Regions from separate parts of the Janthinobacterium sp. JC611 genome, predicted to be linked through region 1. Evidence: predicted binding sites of a transcription regulator. Region 1 holds the regulator's gene; each other region holds the start of a gene.
What was found. Region 1 encodes sigma-54, which starts transcription at its own class of promoters, with help from an activator protein. Its sites were predicted from a motif close to TGGCANGNAANCTGCTTT; they were not measured.
Positions count from the first base shown of each region.

Region 1 (4,362 bases):
CGTCAAGGTCATGTTCTTGACGGCCACCACGCATTCGCTGGTGGCGCGCTTCTCGGAAACGCGGCGCAGCCATCCGCTGTCGCATGAATTGCGTCCGAACCAGAATCCGGCCAGCCGCCGTACCCTGATCGAATGCATTTCGGAAGAACGCGAACGCCTGTCGACCATCGAGCAGCTGGGCCATGTGATCGACACCTCGGAACTGAGCGCAAACAAATTGCGTGCCTGGATCAAGGATATCGTCGCCTCCGAACGCGCGCCGCTGACCCTGTTCTTCGAATCGTTCGCCTTCAAGCTGGGCGTGCCGCTGGACGCCGACTTCGTCTTCGACGTGCGGGCCTTGCCGAATCCCTATTACGACCTGGCGCTGCGCCCCCTCGACGGCCGCGACGCGCCCGTGATCGCCTTCCTCGACGCGCAGCCCAGCGCGCTGGAACTGCTGGCCGACATCCGCGCCTTCATCGAGAAATGGTTGCCGTCATTTAAGTCCGACAACCGCAGCTACCTGACGGTGGCCCTCGGCTGCACGGGCGGCCAGCACCGCTCCGTGTACATGGCGGAGCGGCTGGCGCAATACTTCGGCCCCAACGAACGCGTGGTCTTGCGCCACCGCGAGCGCAGCTAGAGAACGCCAATAAAACCTACTGCGCGTCGGTATAGGTGGTCTGCGATGCTCACTGTGCGTAAAGCACAGTTCCGCTTCTCAACCACCTCTCCCTTCCGCTCGCTACGGTTTTATCCAGCGTTGTTACTTCAGATGATAAAGCGGATGCGCCTGCGCCGGCCAGACGGGCGCGAAGAAGCGCGCCACCATGGCCGCGTCGACCTCGTCCAGGCTGGCAGGGTTCCAGCGCGGCGCATTGTCCTTGTCGACCACCAGCGCGCGCACGCCCTCGAGCACTTCGCCATGTGCGAAATTGTGGCGCACCACCGTGCGCTCCATGCGCAGGCAATCGGCCACGCCCAGGTGGGCGCCCCGCTGCAGCAATTCCAGGGTCACCGACATCATCAAGGGAGAGCGCAGGCGCATGGCCGCCAGGGCCTTGGCGGCGAACGCGCCGTCGTCCTGCGCCAGCGAGGCCATGATGGCCGCCACCGAACCCGCGCCGAAATGGCGGTCCAGCGCCGCGCGCGCCGTGGCCAGGGCAGAAACGCCCGCCTCGGCCTGGAACGGCGCCGCCAGCGCCTTGATGGCCACCGGCAAGGCCTCGCCCGGCGTCGATTCGAACAGGGCCAGCAGCGCCCCCATCTGCGCCTCGGGCAGGTAGACATCGGCCAGGCCCGTGTACAGGGCATCGGCCGCGTTGATCGTCAAACCCGTCAAGCCCAGGTACAGGCCCAGCTGACCGGCCAGGCGGGACAGGAAATAACTGCCGCCCACGTCGGGAAACAGGCCGATATTGACTTCCGGCATGGCCATGCGCGTGCGGCCCGTGACGATGCGCAAGCGGTTGCCGGGCCCAGCTTGCGCCACGCCCATGCCGCCGCCCATCACCACGCCATCCATCACGGCGATATACGGTTTCGGGTAAAAATGAATTAAATGATTTAAAGCATATTCTTCCGTGAAGAAATCTTCCAGCAAGGCGCTGCCGCCTTGCGGCGTGGCCCGGCCCGCATCGTAAAAGAAGCGGATGTCGCCGCCGGCGCACAGGGCCTTGTCGCTGCTGGAGCGGATGACGACGGCGTCCACCTGCGGATCGTCGCGCCAGGCCAGCAGGGCCGCGCTGAGGGTGCGCACCATGTCCAGCGACAGGGAATTCAAGGCTTTGGGACGGTCGAGCACGATGTGCCCGGTGCGGTGGCGGATGGAGGTCTGGACGAAGTCGCTCATGGCAGGCAGGAAAGAAGTGAAAGTGCAAACATTCTAGCGCCTGCGCGGGGAACATTGCGTTCCGCTGGGCGCAAAAAAGGGCGCAAGATGTGCGCCCTTAGTTGATCACAGCCAGTTGAAAGTCGCGGCCCGCTCAGGCGGCGGCGAATTCTTCTTCCGAGCTGTCTGGCAGATGCTTGATCGCCTCTTTACCGTGCCCTTGCACTTTGGTTTTGTACTTCATCACTTGCCTGTCCAGCTTGTCGATCAGGGTATCGATGGCGGCATACAGGTCGTGCGCCAAGCTTTCTACATAGACAGTTTTGCCACTCAGACGCAGGTTGACTTCGGCCTTTTGACGTTTTTCTTTCTCTTTGAGGTTATCCACGGTCAGAATCACGGCGATATCGATGACTTGATCGAAATGACGTTTCACGCGCTCCAGTTTCGTTTGTACGTATTCACGGATGGCTGGTGTCACTTCGAGATGATGTCCGCTGATGGTGAGATTCATACACACTCCTAAAGATGATCGGGTTCGTGCGGTCCATCGTATCCGGCCCGCAGAGGAACCGAAAAAAACTTACAAACACTTACGCAGGCTCACTGGCGGAATTTTTAATGCTTCCCGGTATTTGGCAACAGTACGTCGCGCAATCACCATGCCTTGTTCCCCCAGCATGTCCGCAATCTTACTGTCGGATAAAGGATTTTTAGGGTCTTCTGCTCCTGTCAGTTGCACGATCAATGCCCGTATCGCCGTCGATGACGCTTCGCCCCCCGCTTCGGTGGCGACGTGGCTACCAAAGAAATATTTCAACTCGAACATGCCGTGCGGGGTCAGCATGTACTTTTGAGTTGTTACCCGCGAGATAGTACTCTCGTGTAAACCCAGTGTATCAGCTATTTCACGGAGCACAAGGGGACGCATGGCAACGGCCCCATGCGAGAAAAAGTTCTTTTGTCTTTCTACTATCGCCTGCGCCACGCGCAGGATCGTGTCGAAGCGCTGGCGCATGTTCTTGATCAGCCACTTGGCTTCCTGCAACTGCGCGCCCATGGCGCCCTCGCCCTTGCCCTGCTTGAGCAGGTTGGCGTACATGGCGTTGACGCGCAGGCGCGGCATGACGTCGTTGTTCAGGGTCACTTGCCAGCCATTGCGCGCGCGCTTGACGACGACGTCAGGCACCACGTAATCGGACACGTCCGAGGCGAATACGGCGCCCGGATGCGGATTGCACTGGCGAATCACCGTCTGCGCCTCGCGCAAGTCTTCATCGTCGCAATCGAGGGCTTTTTTCAGCTTGTTGAAGTCGCGCTGGGCAAACCAGGCCAGGTGCTTTTCCACGATGACGAGGGCCATGCGCCGCGTCACCATGGCAACGTGCGGCAAGCGCTTGATTTGCAGGGCCAGGCATTCGGACGCATTGCGCGCGCCCACGCCGGGCGGATCGAAACTTTGCAGTAGCGACAAGGCCGTGCGCATCTCGTCGGCGTCGATTTCCAGCTCTTCCGGCAGGCGCGCCAGGATGTCGTCGAGCGACTCTTCCAGGTAGCCATTGTCGTCGAGCGCATCGATGATCAGCTCGACCAGCGCGCGGTCGCGCAATTCGAGCACCGTCACGCGCATCTGCTCCATCAGGTGCTCGCGCAGGGTGCAGTGATGGGCCTCCAGTTGCGGGCGCGAATCTTCGTCGTCGGGCGCCTTGCCCCGGCTCGCCTCGCTCCAGTCGCTGTCGCCGCCGTCCGCAGCGGCCGGGCCGTCACCGGCCTCGCCGTCAAACGCCTCCGCTTCGGCCGGCGCCGCGGGCGCCTCCTGGCCTGGCGGCTGGGGCGGCGCTTCGGCCGGCGCGGCCGTGGAACTCAAGGCCCCGTCGGACAGCAGGCGCAGCGAACGGTCGAGCGGATCGTCGAGGCGTTCGAGCAAGGGATTGTCCGTCAGCAATTGCTCCAACTCCTGGTGCAATTCCAGGGTAGACAATTGCAACAGGCGTATCGATTGCTGCAACTGCGGCGTCAGTGCCAGGTGCTGCGAAGTGCGCAGCTGCAATGATTGTTTCATTGGCTTACATGCGGAAGTGTTCGCCCAGATAGACCCGGCGTACCGACTCGTTCGCGATGATGTCGTCGGGGCGTCCCGACGCCAGTACCGAGCCCTGGTTGATGATGTAGGCACGGTCGCAAATACCCAGCGTCTCGCGCACATTATGATCGGTGATCAGCACGCCGATATTGCGCTCCTTCAAGAAGCGCACGATGCGCTGGATCTCGATCACGGCGATCGGATCGACGCCGGCGAACGGTTCGTCGAGCAGCACGAAACGGGGATCGGTGGCCAGCGCGCGGGCGATTTCCACGCGGCGCCGCTCGCCGCCGGACAGCGACAGGGCCTGGTTCTCGCGCAGCTTTTCAATCTGCAAGTCGGCCAGCAGTTTATCCAGGCGCTCATCGATCTCGGCCTTCGTCAACGGTCGGCCTTCGACGGTCTGGATTTCCAGCACGGCGCGGATATTGTCTTCCACCGTCAGCTTGCGGAAGACGGACGCTTC
Region 1 is NZ_JAFLJN010000015.1:10,142-14,503, reverse strand. Features, by position in the region: gene rapZ (RNase adapter RapZ) at 1-625, shown strand, start outside; gene J0O65_RS11030 (enoyl-CoA hydratase/isomerase family protein) at 749-1,834, opposite strand; gene hpf (ribosome hibernation-promoting factor, HPF/YfiA family) at 1,968-2,327, opposite strand; gene J0O65_RS11020 (RNA polymerase factor sigma-54) at 2,397-3,875, opposite strand; gene lptB (LPS export ABC transporter ATP-binding protein) at 3,880-4,362, opposite strand, start outside.

Region 2 (4,362 bases), on a different contig from region 1:
GGGCTCCGTCATCGTCGGCGACAGCAACAAGCGCTACTATGAAGCGGCGCCGGGACGTAACTGGTTGCTGGGTGTCAGTGCCATGTATTCCTTCTAATTAAAAAGCCCGCGCATCGGAAGATGCGCGGGCTTTTTAACGAGAGCAAGCCAAGTCAGGGCCGTGCTTCCTTCACCCCATATTTCTCGAAGATGGCTTTCAATTCGCCGCTGGCCGCCATCTCGTTCATGGCCGCCTGCAGCAACTTGGCCACGTCCAGCTGCTGGCGGCTGACGGCCAGGCCCACGGCCCAGCCGGCACGCGGCAAGCGGGAGAACGCCACTTCGCTCAAGGGGAAAGCGGGATCGCTTTTCAGCACCGATTCGATTTCCGAACGATTCGCCAGCACGGCGTCGAGCTGGCCCGCCTGCAATTGCTGCAAGGCTTCGGCGGCCGTGTCGAAGATGCGCACGTCGTCACGGTATTTGCCATTGTCTTCGCCCAGCATCAGCATGGCCGCGATCGACACTTTTTCCACGCCGACGCGCTTGCCCGCCAGCGAAGCGACGCCATCGAATTGCGGCACGGCCTGCGCGCTGCGCGCCAGGCGCACGGTTTCCACGTAATACGGGGCGAAGATCTCGACCTTGTCGTTATCCGCCATCAACTTCTTGTCGACCGGCACATGCAGCATCACGTCGGCGGGACCATAGCCGAGGTAATGGCCCTTCCACACCATATTGCGCAAGTCATCGTTGAGGTTTTCGCCGGCGGGAAATGGCAGCAAGCTCAATTTCAGCCCCAGCTTTTTCGCCAATGCTTCGGCGATGTCGATATCGATGCCCGTGCCCTTGTCGGAAAACGGCGCGAACTCGTTGTACACAGCCACTTTCAGGCTGCCCGACTGCTGTACTTTCTGCCAGTCGGCGCGCGCCGGCGCGGCCGCGCACAGCGCCAGGCAGGCGAGCGAGATCATCGCGCGCGCGCCCCGGAGTTGAAATGAACGCATGGGACTCCTTCTTGATCAATCGGATCAGTTAGACTCGCGGCGGGTTTCCAGATAGGTCTTGATGGCCCACATGGCTTCCTGATTGAACACGCCCTCGAACGGCGGCATGTACACGGCGCCATTGCGTACTTTCCCGTGGCGTATGGTGGTCAGATAATAATTATCCGTCTCCTTGTAGCAAGCCTGTTTCTTTGTCTCATTCTTGATACTGAAGCAATCGCGGTCCAGCTGGCGCAAGTCCGGCGCGATGCCGCCCGAGATGGCTTCGATGCCGTGGCAGCGCGCGCAATTCTGGTTGTAGGCCGAGGTGCCCACGGTCAAGGCCAGTTTATTGCCCCGATACGGATTTTGTTCCAGCCACTTGTCGCCCACCTTGGGCAAGCCCGTGGTGTCGACGCCTTGCGGCGTGACGTTGCCGTGCGCATAGGCATGCGGCAAGGTCAGCAGGGAAGTGAGGGCAACGGCGCCCGCGGCCGCCACGCCGAGCAGGGTACGAATGGAATAGGTCATGCTGGTCTCCTTGGTTTTTTAGTGAATATCCAAGAGGAGCAAATGCCATGCCATGCGCAGATACCCCTGATCCGGCGGGTCGTGTATCAATTTGGAACAGCTGCAACAGTAATATGTGTCACCGCGCGCATCAGGCGGCGGCCACCGTGCAGATGCTGCTTCGCGCCTGCTGCTCGAAAGTGATACGCACGGGCAAGAATCGGCCAATCACCTCGGCATTCGTCAGCGCGTGCTGCGACACCTTGTTGCAGCTGAAGGCACCACCGCCCGCCAGCGCCATCGGCAGCAAGAGCTGGTCGGCCAGGTGCTCGCCGACGGCCGCGTCCGACTTGAGATAGGCGCGCACCTCGTTCAACAGGCGCTTGGCCACCGATTCGGCCAGCAAGGACTTTTCGCCGAAAGAAGTGAACACTTCCGTGACATGCTCATGCTCGAGTGTCAGCAACAGGACATTGCCCGGTCCCTGCTCCGCCGGCAAGCCGACGAGGCGCAGCTGCTTGCCGCTCCAGCCCATGCCGTCGGCGACGCGCTCGAGCTCGCGCTGCGCCACGTTCACGTGCACGCCCGCCACCACGCTTTCCGCATACCCCGCCGTGCGCTCGCCGCGCTGCAGCAGTTGAATCGGCCGCAAGCGCTGGCACGGTTGCACGGTGGCCACCACCTCGCCGCCGCCTGCGGGATGAAAGCCGTAGCGCAGCAGCTCGATCTGCATGTCGGCCCCCATCTGCTGCAGGATGCGGCCATACGCGCGCTGCAGGAAATGCACGGATGGCGCCATGGCATTGTGCGTGCCGCCGCTGATGCGCACGGTGGACGGCCCATCCGCATGCAGCAGGGCCGGCAGCAAGGTTTGCAATACCAGGGTGCAGCTGCCGGCGCTGCCGATGGCGAAGCGGTAATCGCCACCGCGCAGGGGGCCAGGCACGAATTCCAGGCTCGATGCGCGCAGCGCCACCGGCGTCGTGCGCGCCCCGCACATGGCGGTCGCCGCCTGCACGGCCAGCAAATGCTGGCGCAGCAAGCCGGGCTTTTCCCGCCCCGCACGGATATTCGTCAGCCGGAATGGCTGTCCCGTGATCATCGACAGGCTCAGCGCCGAGCGCAAAATCTGTCCGCCGCCCTCACCTTGCGCTCCATCTATTTCTATCATCTCTGCTTTCTCTCTTATCCTTTGACGCAGACCACCTGCTTCAATATATGCACCACATCGACCAGCTCGCGCTGCGCCAGCATCACCGCATCGATATCCTTGTAGGCCATCGGGATCTCATCGATTACGTTTTCATCCTTGCGGCATTCCACGCCTTGCGTGGCGCGGATCTGGTCATCCAGGCTGAAACGCCGCTTCGCTTCCGTGCGGCTCATCGTGCGTCCCGCACCGTGGCTGCAGCTATGGAAACTCTCCGCATTGCCCTTGCCGCGCACGATAAAACTCTTCGCGCCCATGGAACCGGGAATGATCCCCAGCTCGCCGGCGCGGGCCGACACGGCGCCCTTGCGCGTGACCAGCACATCCTTGCCGAAGTGGTGCTCCTTCTGCACATAGTTATGGTGGCAGTTGACGGCTTCCACGTGCGTCTGGAACGGTTTATGGATGACCGTGCGCACGGCGGCGATCAGGTTCTGCATCATCACTTCGCGGTTGTTGCGCGCAAAGCGCTGCGCCCAGCCCACCGCCTCCACGTAATCGTCGTAATGCTGCGTGCCCTCGGCCAGGTAGGCCAGGTCCTGGTCGGGCAGGTTGATGAAGTGGGTGCGCATATCCTGCTTGGCCAATTCGATGAAATGCGTGCCGATGGCATTGCCCACGCCGCGCGAGCCGGAATGCAGCATGAACCACACGGAACCCTGTTCGTCGAGGCAGACTTCGACGAAGTGGTTACCGCTGCCCAGCGTTCCCAGGTGGCGATAATTGTTCGTGTTTTTCAGCTTCGGCGTTTTCAGGCAGATCGCCTCGAATTCATCCTTCAATTGCAGCCAGGCCGCATCGACCACCGAGGGTGGCGTATGCCAGGAACCTTCGTCGCGGCCACGCTGGCCGCCGCGCGTCTTGGGCGACATTCCGTGCGGAATGGCGCGCTCGATGGCGCTGCGCAGCGGTCCCAGATTATCGGGCAAATCATTCGCCGTCAGCGTGGTTTTCGCCGCCATCATGCCGCAACCGATATCCACGCCCACCGCCGCCGGGATCACGGCACCCAGAGTAGGAATCACGCTGCCGATGGTCGACCCTTTACCCAGGTGGACGTCGGGCATGACGGCGATATGCTTGTAGATGAACGGCAGGGTCGCCGTGTTGCGCAATTGTTTTTTTGCCGCTTCTTCGACAGGCACGCCACGGGTCCACATTTTCACGGGACGGCTGCCTTCGGTATGCAGGACGTCGTATTCTTCTTTCTTCATCGCTTCTCTCATTTTCAATTGTAATCAGTACGACAACCCGACAAGGAGGGACAGGATTTTCTGGCGGCGCAGTGCGCACGCCAGGCCGGTTTGACGCGGCTGATCGATGTAATCCTGTCTGCATTCGGGGCACTGCGGCGCATGACAAGGCTGGACAGGACGTCTCTTATGTAGTCTTGTCCGCATTCATGCGCTTTACTTCAACAACCGGTTGCCGCGATATCGATGGCGGCGATTTCTCCCATCCAGTGGGCGGAGTCCAGCTGGCCGGCGGCAAAGGCGGCGATGATCTTGAAGACGTCATCGGAAAAACCGCCGATATTCAGGATATCCTCGCATTCCATCGCCTGCGTCGTGGCATGCGGCGCAATATCGATGCACACCAGTTTCGCCTGCGGATTGCGCTGCTTGAACACCGGCCACTGTCCCATCGTCGCCGTGGCGCCGCTGCGTTTCGCATCGA
Region 2 is NZ_JAFLJN010000056.1:14,566-18,927, forward strand. Features, by position in the region: gene J0O65_RS25250 (TonB-dependent receptor family protein) at 1-97, shown strand, start outside; gene J0O65_RS25255 (substrate-binding periplasmic protein) at 153-986, opposite strand; gene pedF (cytochrome c-550 PedF) at 1,011-1,496, opposite strand; gene rtcA (RNA 3'-terminal phosphate cyclase) at 1,627-2,646, opposite strand; gene J0O65_RS25270 (RtcB family protein) at 2,661-3,899, opposite strand; gene J0O65_RS25275 (vWA domain-containing protein) at 4,100-4,362, opposite strand, start outside.
Region 2: a site for sigma-54 is predicted at 1,532-1,549, ahead of pedF (cytochrome c-550 PedF). Genes of this name have one in related genera too.

Region 3 (4,362 bases), on a different contig from region 1:
ATCGCGCGCGCATGGATGGTTGTAGCCGATGGCGGGCCGCAGCATGGCCCGCCAGATCAAACATGGTTCAGATAGTCAGGCGGCCAGCGTCAGGCGCCCAGCCAGGGCAGGCCCGCCTTGCACCAGCCGCCGATCTGCTTGCGGTGGCCGTCGGCGTCCTTGTCGCCTTCGAAGCCTTCGAGGATGTCGAAGCAGTTGATGTAGCCGTGCTCGGTGGCCAGCTTGGCGGCATGGCGCGAACGCACGCCGGAACGGCACAGGAACAGCAGCACCTCGTCCTTGCCGGCCTGGGCGGCCAGCTGCGCGAGGAAATCGGGATTCGGCACGCCGCCCGGGTACGTGGCCCACTGCACCGCGCCATGCTGGGTATCGGCGATGTCGACCCGGCCCACCCAGTCGCGCTCGGCATTCGTGCGCACGTCGATGAGCTTGACGCCGGCATCGCCTTGCAGCAGCTCATACGCTTCCTGCGGCGTGACGGCGCCGGCATACGGCGTACCTTCATTGGCCCGGCTGCGGGCGGTGGTCAGGATGTCGGCGGCGGTGGTCATGGCGTCCTCGATGAAAGTGGGCAGGTGTGTACGATTATAGTGCGCCGTCCGCGCCCCGCAAACGGGAATCCACGGTGCACGGTGCACGCACCACAACGAGGCATTTTTCAGGAATCGGCACAAAATGCACGATAATGGTGCATTATTCGTTTTTTGCACTTGCATGGTGCATTCTTGATTTGACGCAAACGCGCGTGAAAATCGCGGGCTGGAAAACTTTCGCTGGGATGGCCGGGTTTTGACCTTGGCGGCCACGTCCGTCCAGAAGCTGGCATGGAATCTGCTATGATCCTTATGAGTTTTGGTGGCACGCAATGTTTGCTTCGCTTCATCAGCCCAGACGCACTAAGGTCGGCTCACCCCACATTCATTTAGGAGATACGCATGGCAATGACAGCCGCAGAAGTCTTGAAGATGGTAGAAGAAAACGAAGTCAAATTCGTTGATTTCCGCTTTGCTGATACCCGTGGTAAAGAGCAGCACGTAACGGTTCCCGTGTCGCACTTCGACATGGACAAATTCGAATCGGGCCACGCCTTTGACGGTTCTTCGATCGCTGGCTGGAAAGGCATCGAAGCGTCCGACATGATCTTGCTGCCGGATCCAAACACGGCCAATATCGACCCGTTCATGGAAGAAACGACCCTGTTCATGCAGTGCGACGTGATCGAACCGTCGGACGGCAAGGGCTACGACCGCGACCCGCGCTCGATCGCGAAACGCGCCGAAGCCTACCTGAAATCGTCGGGCATGGGCGACACCGCCTACTTCGGCCCTGAGCCGGAATTCTTCATCTTCGACAGCGTGCGCTGGAAGATCGACATGTCGGGCTGCTTCGTCAAGATCGGTTCCGACGAAGGTTCGTGGTCGACCGGCAAGGACATCGAAGGCGGCAACAGCGGCCACCGTCCGACCGTCAAGGGCGGCTACTTCCCCGTGCCGCCCGTGGACAGCTTCCAGGACATGCGTTCGGAAATGTGCCTGATCCTCGAGTCTCTGGGCATTCCGGTTGAGGTGCATCATCACGAAGTCGCCGGCGCCGGCCAGAATGAAATCGGCACCAAGTTCTCGACCCTGGTCGAGCGCGCCGACTGGACGCAAAACCTGAAATACGTGGTGTGGAACGTGGCGCACAGCTATGGCAAGACCGCCACCTTCATGCCGAAACCTATCGTTGGCGACAACGGTTCGGGCATGCACGTGCATCAATCCGTATGGAAAGATGGCAAGAACCTGTTCGCCGGCGACGGCTATGCCGGCCTGTCCGATTTCGCCCTGTACTACATCGGCGGCATCATCAAGCACGCCAAGGCACTGAACGCGATCACCAACCCGGGCACCAACTCGTACAAGCGCCTGGTACCAGGCTACGAAGCCCCGGTGAAACTGGCGTACTCGGCGAAGAACCGTTCCGCCTCGATCCGTATCCCGCACGTGGCCAATCCAAAAGGCCGCCGCGTCGAAGCGCGCTTCCCGGATCCACTGGCGAACCCGTACCTGTGCTTCGCCGCACTGCTGATGGCCGGCCTGGACGGCGTTGCCAACAAGATCCATCCGGGCGAAGCCGCCTCGAAAGATCTGTACCATCTGCCGCCGGAAGAAGACGCGCTGATCCCGACCGTGTGCGCTTCGCTGGAAGAAGCACTGGAAGCCCTGGACAAGGACCGCGAGTTCCTGACCCGTGGCGGCGTGTTCAGCGATTCCATGATCGACGCTTATCTGGAACTGAAAATGCAGGACGTGCAGCGTATGCGCATGACCACGCATCCTGCCGAGTTCGACATGTACTACTCGCTGTAATGGCGCCACGCCGGCAATGTGCCGGTAGTGAATAAAGAACGCGGGTGAGGCGATGGTCTCGCCCGCGTTTTTTTTATGTAGCACGCCAAGGCCGGGAGAGTGCGGTGTTGTATAGTCGGCCCAGGAACGATGCGGCACGAGCCGACAGGAGTGAAGATTGACCAAGCATTACAGAATGGCGCTGATGGCAGGATTGCTGGGCGCGGCGGCGCAGGCGCACGGACAGCTGTATGTCTGCGCCGATGCGCAGGGACACAAGACCTACACGGACAAGCGCGCCGGCGCGCATTGCCAGCTGCTCGATTTGCCGGGGGCCATGACGGAGCCGCCGCGCAGGACGGCGCCGCTGGCCGGCGCGCCTGCCCGGCCCGCCACGCAGGCGGTGGCCACGGCGGCGCCGGCCGCCGGCGCGTTTCCCAAGGTCGATGGCGCCGAGCAACGCGCGCGCGACCTGGACCGGCGCCAGATCCTGCAGGATGAATTGCGCAGCGAAGAGCAGAAACTGGCGGCGCAGCGCCTGGAATGGAATGGCGGCCAGCCTGAGCGCCTGGGCAATGAGCGCAACTATGCGAAATACCAGGAAAGAGTGGCGCAGTTGAAAGAGAATATCAACCGGACCCAGCAGAACGTCGAGGCCCTGAAACGCGAGATCGCGAATATTCGGTAAAGCACATGACAATAGATAACCATTCCAGCCGTCCCGCCCACCTGGCCGGCCTTGATTTGCTGGCCTCGGCCGTGATCCTGCTCGATGGCGACGGCCGCATCGGCTATGCCAACGCGGCGGCGGAAAACCTGCTGGAAAGCTCCTTGAAAGCTCTGTCGCGGCAAAAGCTGACGGCGTTGTTCCTCAATCCCGACGAACTGGCCGGCATCTGCGCGCAGGCGCTCGAACATAAATTTTCCGACCTGCGCCAGGACCTGACGCTGGAGCGCCTGGGGCGCGAGCCGCTGCGCGTGCACAGCATCATCAGCGCGCTCGACGCGCCGCGCGATGGCGTGCTGATCGAGCTGCGCGAAAACGTGCAGCAGTTAAAGCTCGACCGAGAAGAGCGCATCCTCGACCAGAGCCAGGTCAACAAGGAGCTGATCCGCAACCTGGCGCATGAAATCAAGAACCCGCTGGGCGGCATCCGCGGCGCGGCCCAGCTGCTGGAGCTGGAATTGCCGGCCCTGCACCTGAGCGAGCTGCGCGAATACACGCAAGTCATCATCAAGGAAGCGGACCGCCTGCAGACCCTGGTCGATCGCCTGCTGGCGCCGCACCGCCGCCCGCACATCGTGGGCGACGTGAATATCCACGAAGTGTGCGAACGGGTGCGCAGCCTGATCCTGGCCGAATTTCCCAGCGGTCTGACCATTTCGCGCGATTACGACGCCTCGATCCCCGAGTTTCGCGGCGACAAGGAACAATTGATACAGACCGTGCTCAACATCGCGCACAACGCGGCGCAGGCGCTGGCCGAGCGCATCGAGGCGGGCGATGCGGAGCTGATTTTCAAGACGCGCGTGGCGCGCCAGGTGACTCTGGCCAAGGTCCGCTACAACCTGGCATTAGACTTGCATATCATCGACAATGGACCGGGCATCGCACCCCAGATCCGCGACCGGATTTTCTACCCGCTGGTGTCGGGCAGGGAAGGCGGCAGCGGTCTGGGACTGACCTTGGCGCAAACCTTCGTGCAACAGCACCTGGGCGTGATCGAATGCGAAAGCCGGCCTGGATACACCGATTTCAGGATCGTTCTCCCCTTGCCATAAGCGAGGAAGTATCCCACCCATGAAATCCATTGCGGGACGCACACACTAATGAAGCCAATCTGGATAGTTGACGACGACGAATCAATCCGCTGGGTGCTGGAAAAAGCCCTGGCGCGGGAAAATCTCGCCACCAAGAGTTTTGCCAATGCGCGCGACGCCATCGCCGCACTGGAATTTGACACGCCGCAAGTGCTCGTGTCCGATATCCGCATGCCGGGCGCGTCCGGCCTGGAATTGCTGCAGACGGTCA
Region 3 is NZ_JAFLJN010000002.1:79,692-84,053, reverse strand. Features, by position in the region: gene J0O65_RS02405 (rhodanese-like domain-containing protein) at 90-551, opposite strand; gene glnA (type I glutamate--ammonia ligase) at 936-2,351, shown strand; gene J0O65_RS02395 (DUF4124 domain-containing protein) at 2,509-3,018, shown strand; gene glnL (nitrogen regulation protein NR(II)) at 3,024-4,112, shown strand; gene ntrC (nitrogen regulation protein NR(I)) at 4,161-4,362, shown strand, end outside.
Region 3: a site for sigma-54 is predicted at 821-838, ahead of glnA (type I glutamate--ammonia ligase). Genes of this name have one in related genera too.

Region 4 (4,362 bases), on a different contig from region 1:
AGCTGAGCAGCTTCAGGCCGGACAGGCGCTTGGCATTGCGGGCAACGCAAGCGCTGGGGCGCTCGGTCTTGATGCCGCGTGCAACTTGCTCCAGCGCGTCATATTCATCGGTTGTTAATTTCTCGTTCTTCATTACTTTTCCATAAAAGGCCAGGTGTTCGGCCCCCATGGTACGCGCCCCGCTGCGCATCGGCAACAGGCAACGTCAATCTAGCGCCGCCCGCCATGCGGCCAGGCGGCGGAAAGACGGGCGTGATGACCGCTATTTGTAGCTGCGCAGCAGCAGCCATGCCAGGCCGCAACCAGCCACGGCGCCGGCCAAGGCCAGCGCCACGAGGTTTTTGCTGGTGATCACAGGGCGCCGGCCCAGGTAAATTTTGTTATGCAAGGAATTGCCCATGATGGTCTCCTGTACAAGAATTTTTATGATGTCTCATTATAAGAACAGAACCGTGACGGCCGCATGACACTCGACAGTTAGCGCTTGATTTGTATCCACTCGGCAACATTTATTGGCGTTTTTGTTGTTTAAATGGCGCGGCGCTGGCGGCCATCGCGCAGTCCATTTCCGATTGGAAATAGCCATGGCGCGCATCTCCCCGCCCCCGCCATGACGGGCGTGTCCTGCCGTGGGCCGCGCACGACTCGCCGCGCAGTACGCCCCCGTCGACGCCCCCGTCAATGCATTTTCACGGGCGGTGGTGGCGGCATAGGCTCCTCGACCGGCACGGGCTCGATGTGCGGCGGCTGCTCTGGCGGCGGCGTGAGGGGATCGCCTTCCGGCGGTGGCGGCATATCGGGTTCGGGCGTGCTGTGCGCACGCCGCGGGGCATGACGGGATTGTGCTTGCATGATGGCCTCCTTTGTCCCACTGTAGCCGATGCGGCCAAATCCCGGCGCCCGCCAGTGGCAGGCCAAGGGGAACTAAACAGCGTGGCGCCGCTCCAACTTGGCAGTATCTCCTCCTGCGAGTGCAAGCGATCCCCATGGCGCGCAAGAAAATCCTCTTTATGGCCGAGGCAGTGACCCTGGCCCATGTCGGCCGCCCACTGAGCCTGGCCCAGGGCCTGGACGAGGAAGCATATGAGGTGCATTTTGCCTGCGCCGATGGCTATGATTTCTGCTTCAAGCAGGCCACCTTCCGGCGCTGGCGCATCGACAGTATTTCATCGCTGCAATTCCTGCAGGCGCTGGCCCTTGGCAAACCCGTTTACACGGAAAGCGCCCTGCACGCGTATGTGGAAGACGATTTGCGCCTGCTCGATGCCGTCCGGCCTGATCTCGTGATCGGCGACTTTCGCCTGTCGCTGTCGGTCAGCGCGCGCCTGCAGCGCATTCCCTACCTTACCGTCAGCAATGCCTACTGGAGTCCCTGGGTGCGCCAGCACTACACGGTGCCCAGCCTGCCCCTGACACGCATGCTGCCGATCTGGCTGGCCCATCCCCTGTTCCGCCTGATCCGTCCGCTGGCCTTCGCCTCGCACGCCGTGCCGCTGAACCGCGTGCGCCGTCGCCACGGCCTGCCATCCCTGGGCAGCGACCTGCGGCGCATCTATACGGATGCCGACCGCACCTTGTACGCGGATATTCCACAACTGTTCCCGCCGCACGGCATGCCGTCCACGCACGACTACCTGGGCGCCATCATCTGGGCGCCGCCGCTCGACTTGCCGGACTGGTGGCAGCGCCCGGAACTGAGCAGCGGACGGCCCATCATCTATGTCACCCTGGGCAGTTCCGGCCAGGGGCAGTTGCTGCCGCGCGTGCTGCGCGCGCTGGCGCCCCTGCCCGTCACCGTACTGGCGGCCACGGCCGGCACCATCCGCGTCGACGCCGTGCCGCCGAATGCCCATGTCGCCCCCTTCTTGCCGGGCGACGCGGCCGCCCGGCGCGCCAGCCTGGTGATCTGCAATGGCGGCAGTCCCACCAGCCAGCAGGCGCTGGCGGCAGGCGTGCCCGTCATCGGCATTGCCGGCAACCTCGATCAATTCCTCAACATGCACGGCATCGCCGGCGCCGGCGCCGGCCTGCTGCTACGCGCCGACCGCTTCCAGGAAACCGCCTTGCGCCATGCGGCCACGCGCATGCTCGACGATGGCCAGGCCAGGCTGGCGGCGCGTCAGCTGGCCACGGCCATGCGCGACTATGTGCCTGGGCAACGCCTGTTATCCCATGTGCACGCCTTGCTGGGTTCGTTGCCACGTGACGGCCAGCCTTGACGACGACGTCGGTTTTTCTTACAGCGCGTGCGGGAACACCTGCATTACGTCAACAAAAGCACGCCAAGCCCTTGATTTCAAAAGACCCTCATGCGTTGGCATGGAAGTCGCTTAAGTCTGGTCATGAGCACCTGCCGACAGGACTCAGGCAAAACTTCCAGACTCACTCAACCATGAGGTGAATACAATGAAACTCTCTAAACTGAAACTGCTCCCGGCCGCGGCCGCTCTGGCCATGTTGTGCGCCGCCGGTAGCGCACAGGCGGGCGCCTACGGCTATTCCTACAACAACATCTTCGGCCTGGTCATCGGCGTGCCAACGGGGCAGATCACCGTGGCCAACAGCACCACCATCTCGCGCAGCACGGCCACCCTGAATGGCGTGAGCGTCATCAACGGCGGCGCCGGCTCGCTCGATGCGCCGCGCGCCAACGTCGGCGCCGTCACCAAGGGCGAGAACGACTTCACGCAACAAGGTCCCTCGGGCAACTACTCGCGCGGCGATGCGCAGATCGTCAGCACGCAATTCCCCTCGTTCCCGCCCGGCGCCACCTCCACCCAGGCGGTCAACGTGGCAGAAGCCCACCTCGACGGTCCCGCCGGCACGGCCGATGCCTCGGGTCGCAACGGCTCGACCACGGGCTTCTCCGTCGACTTCATCGTCGGCTCCCCCACGGCAACGCTGAGTTTTGATTTCCTCGCCTCGCCCTTCATGCAGGTCTTCCTGCAAAGCACGGTGGGCGTATTGTCCACGGCGACAGCCAACCTGGTGGTGACCTTTACCATCACCGACGCGACCGGCGCGACCGTCTTCAACTGGACTCCCGATGGCGTGGTCGGCTCCGGCATCTTCGGCGGCACGGAGAACACCGATGACGCCAACCTGAACACCAGCCTGGCAACCAACTTCCTGACGCGCGGCAACCTGTTCACCTATGACCCCACCGGTTGCGGCACGCCCACGGGCACGGGTACCGGCACGGCTTGCGGCGGCAACTTCAGTTCCGTCAGCAATGCCTTGACCGCCGGTAACTACACCCTGACCCTGAACGCGGTGGAAAGCGTAGATTTGGTGAAACAGGCGGCACCGGAACCGGGGACCTTGGCCCTGCTGGGCGTGGGTCTGGCTGGCTTGGGCTACGCCAGCCGCCGCAAAGCGCGTGCCTGAGTCATTACCGGGGGCGTTCACAGGCGAGGGAAATCTCCTCGCCTTTTTTTATGCGGCAAGCCTGTCGGTTTTCCTTACAACGCAGCCGACCAGGAGATGAGGATACTCATGACTACACTTACTTGCACCCGACTGCCAATGACCCTGCTGGCCTTGCTGTTGCTGGGTGGCAGCGGCACTGCCAGCGCCGCCGCGTACGGCTATTCATACACCAGCGTCTTTGGCCTGGTGATCAGCAATCCCACCGGCTCCGTCACCCTGCTGAGCAACATCGACCTGTCGCGCACCACCGCCACCCTCAACGGCAGCGGCGTCATCCATGGCGGCAGCAACCAGATTGACGCTGCGCAAGCGACGCGCGGCGCCGTCAGCAAGGGACAGAATGACTTTACGCAGCAAGGCATGGGCAATGCCTCGTACGCGCGCGCCGATGCGCAGATCATCAGTTCGCAGATCCCCCCGTTCCCGCCTGGCTCGACCAGCACGCACACGGTGAATGTGGCGGAAACCTACCTGGCGGGCGGCGGCAGCGCCGACGCCTCGGGCCGCAACGGTTCCACCACGGCCATGGCCGTCAATTTCGTCGTCGGCGAGCCGGGCGCGACCCTTGGCTTCGACTTCCGGGCCCTGCCCTTCATGCAACTGTATCTCGATGCCCAGGCTGGCACGGGCTCGGCGGCCAGCACCAGCCTGGCGCTCACCTTCAGCATCATCGATGAAAACGGCCAGATCGTCTTCAACTGGGCGCCCGACGGCATCATTGGTTCGGGCATCATGGGAGGCATCGAGGCGAGCGATGGCGCCAACCTGAACACGGGCTACGCGCAAACGCCGTTGACCAGCGGCAACATGCTCACGTACGACCCCAGCGGCTGCGGCTCCCCCACGGGCACAGGCACCGGCACCGATTGCGGCGCGGAGTTCAGCGCCATCACCAACAATCTTGTGGCAGGCAGCTACACGCTCGTGTTGAAC
Region 4 is NZ_JAFLJN010000025.1:347,596-351,957, reverse strand. Features, by position in the region: gene J0O65_RS19720 (hypothetical protein) at 1-133, opposite strand, end outside; gene J0O65_RS19715 (hypothetical protein) at 263-400, opposite strand; gene J0O65_RS19710 (hypothetical protein) at 679-852, opposite strand; gene J0O65_RS19705 (glycosyltransferase) at 987-2,219, shown strand; gene J0O65_RS19700 (EDSAP-1 family PEP-CTERM protein) at 2,407-3,387, shown strand; gene J0O65_RS19695 (EDSAP-1 family PEP-CTERM protein) at 3,496-4,362, shown strand, end outside.
Region 4: a site for sigma-54 is predicted at 2,316-2,333, ahead of J0O65_RS19700 (EDSAP-1 family PEP-CTERM protein). Genes of this name have one in related genera too.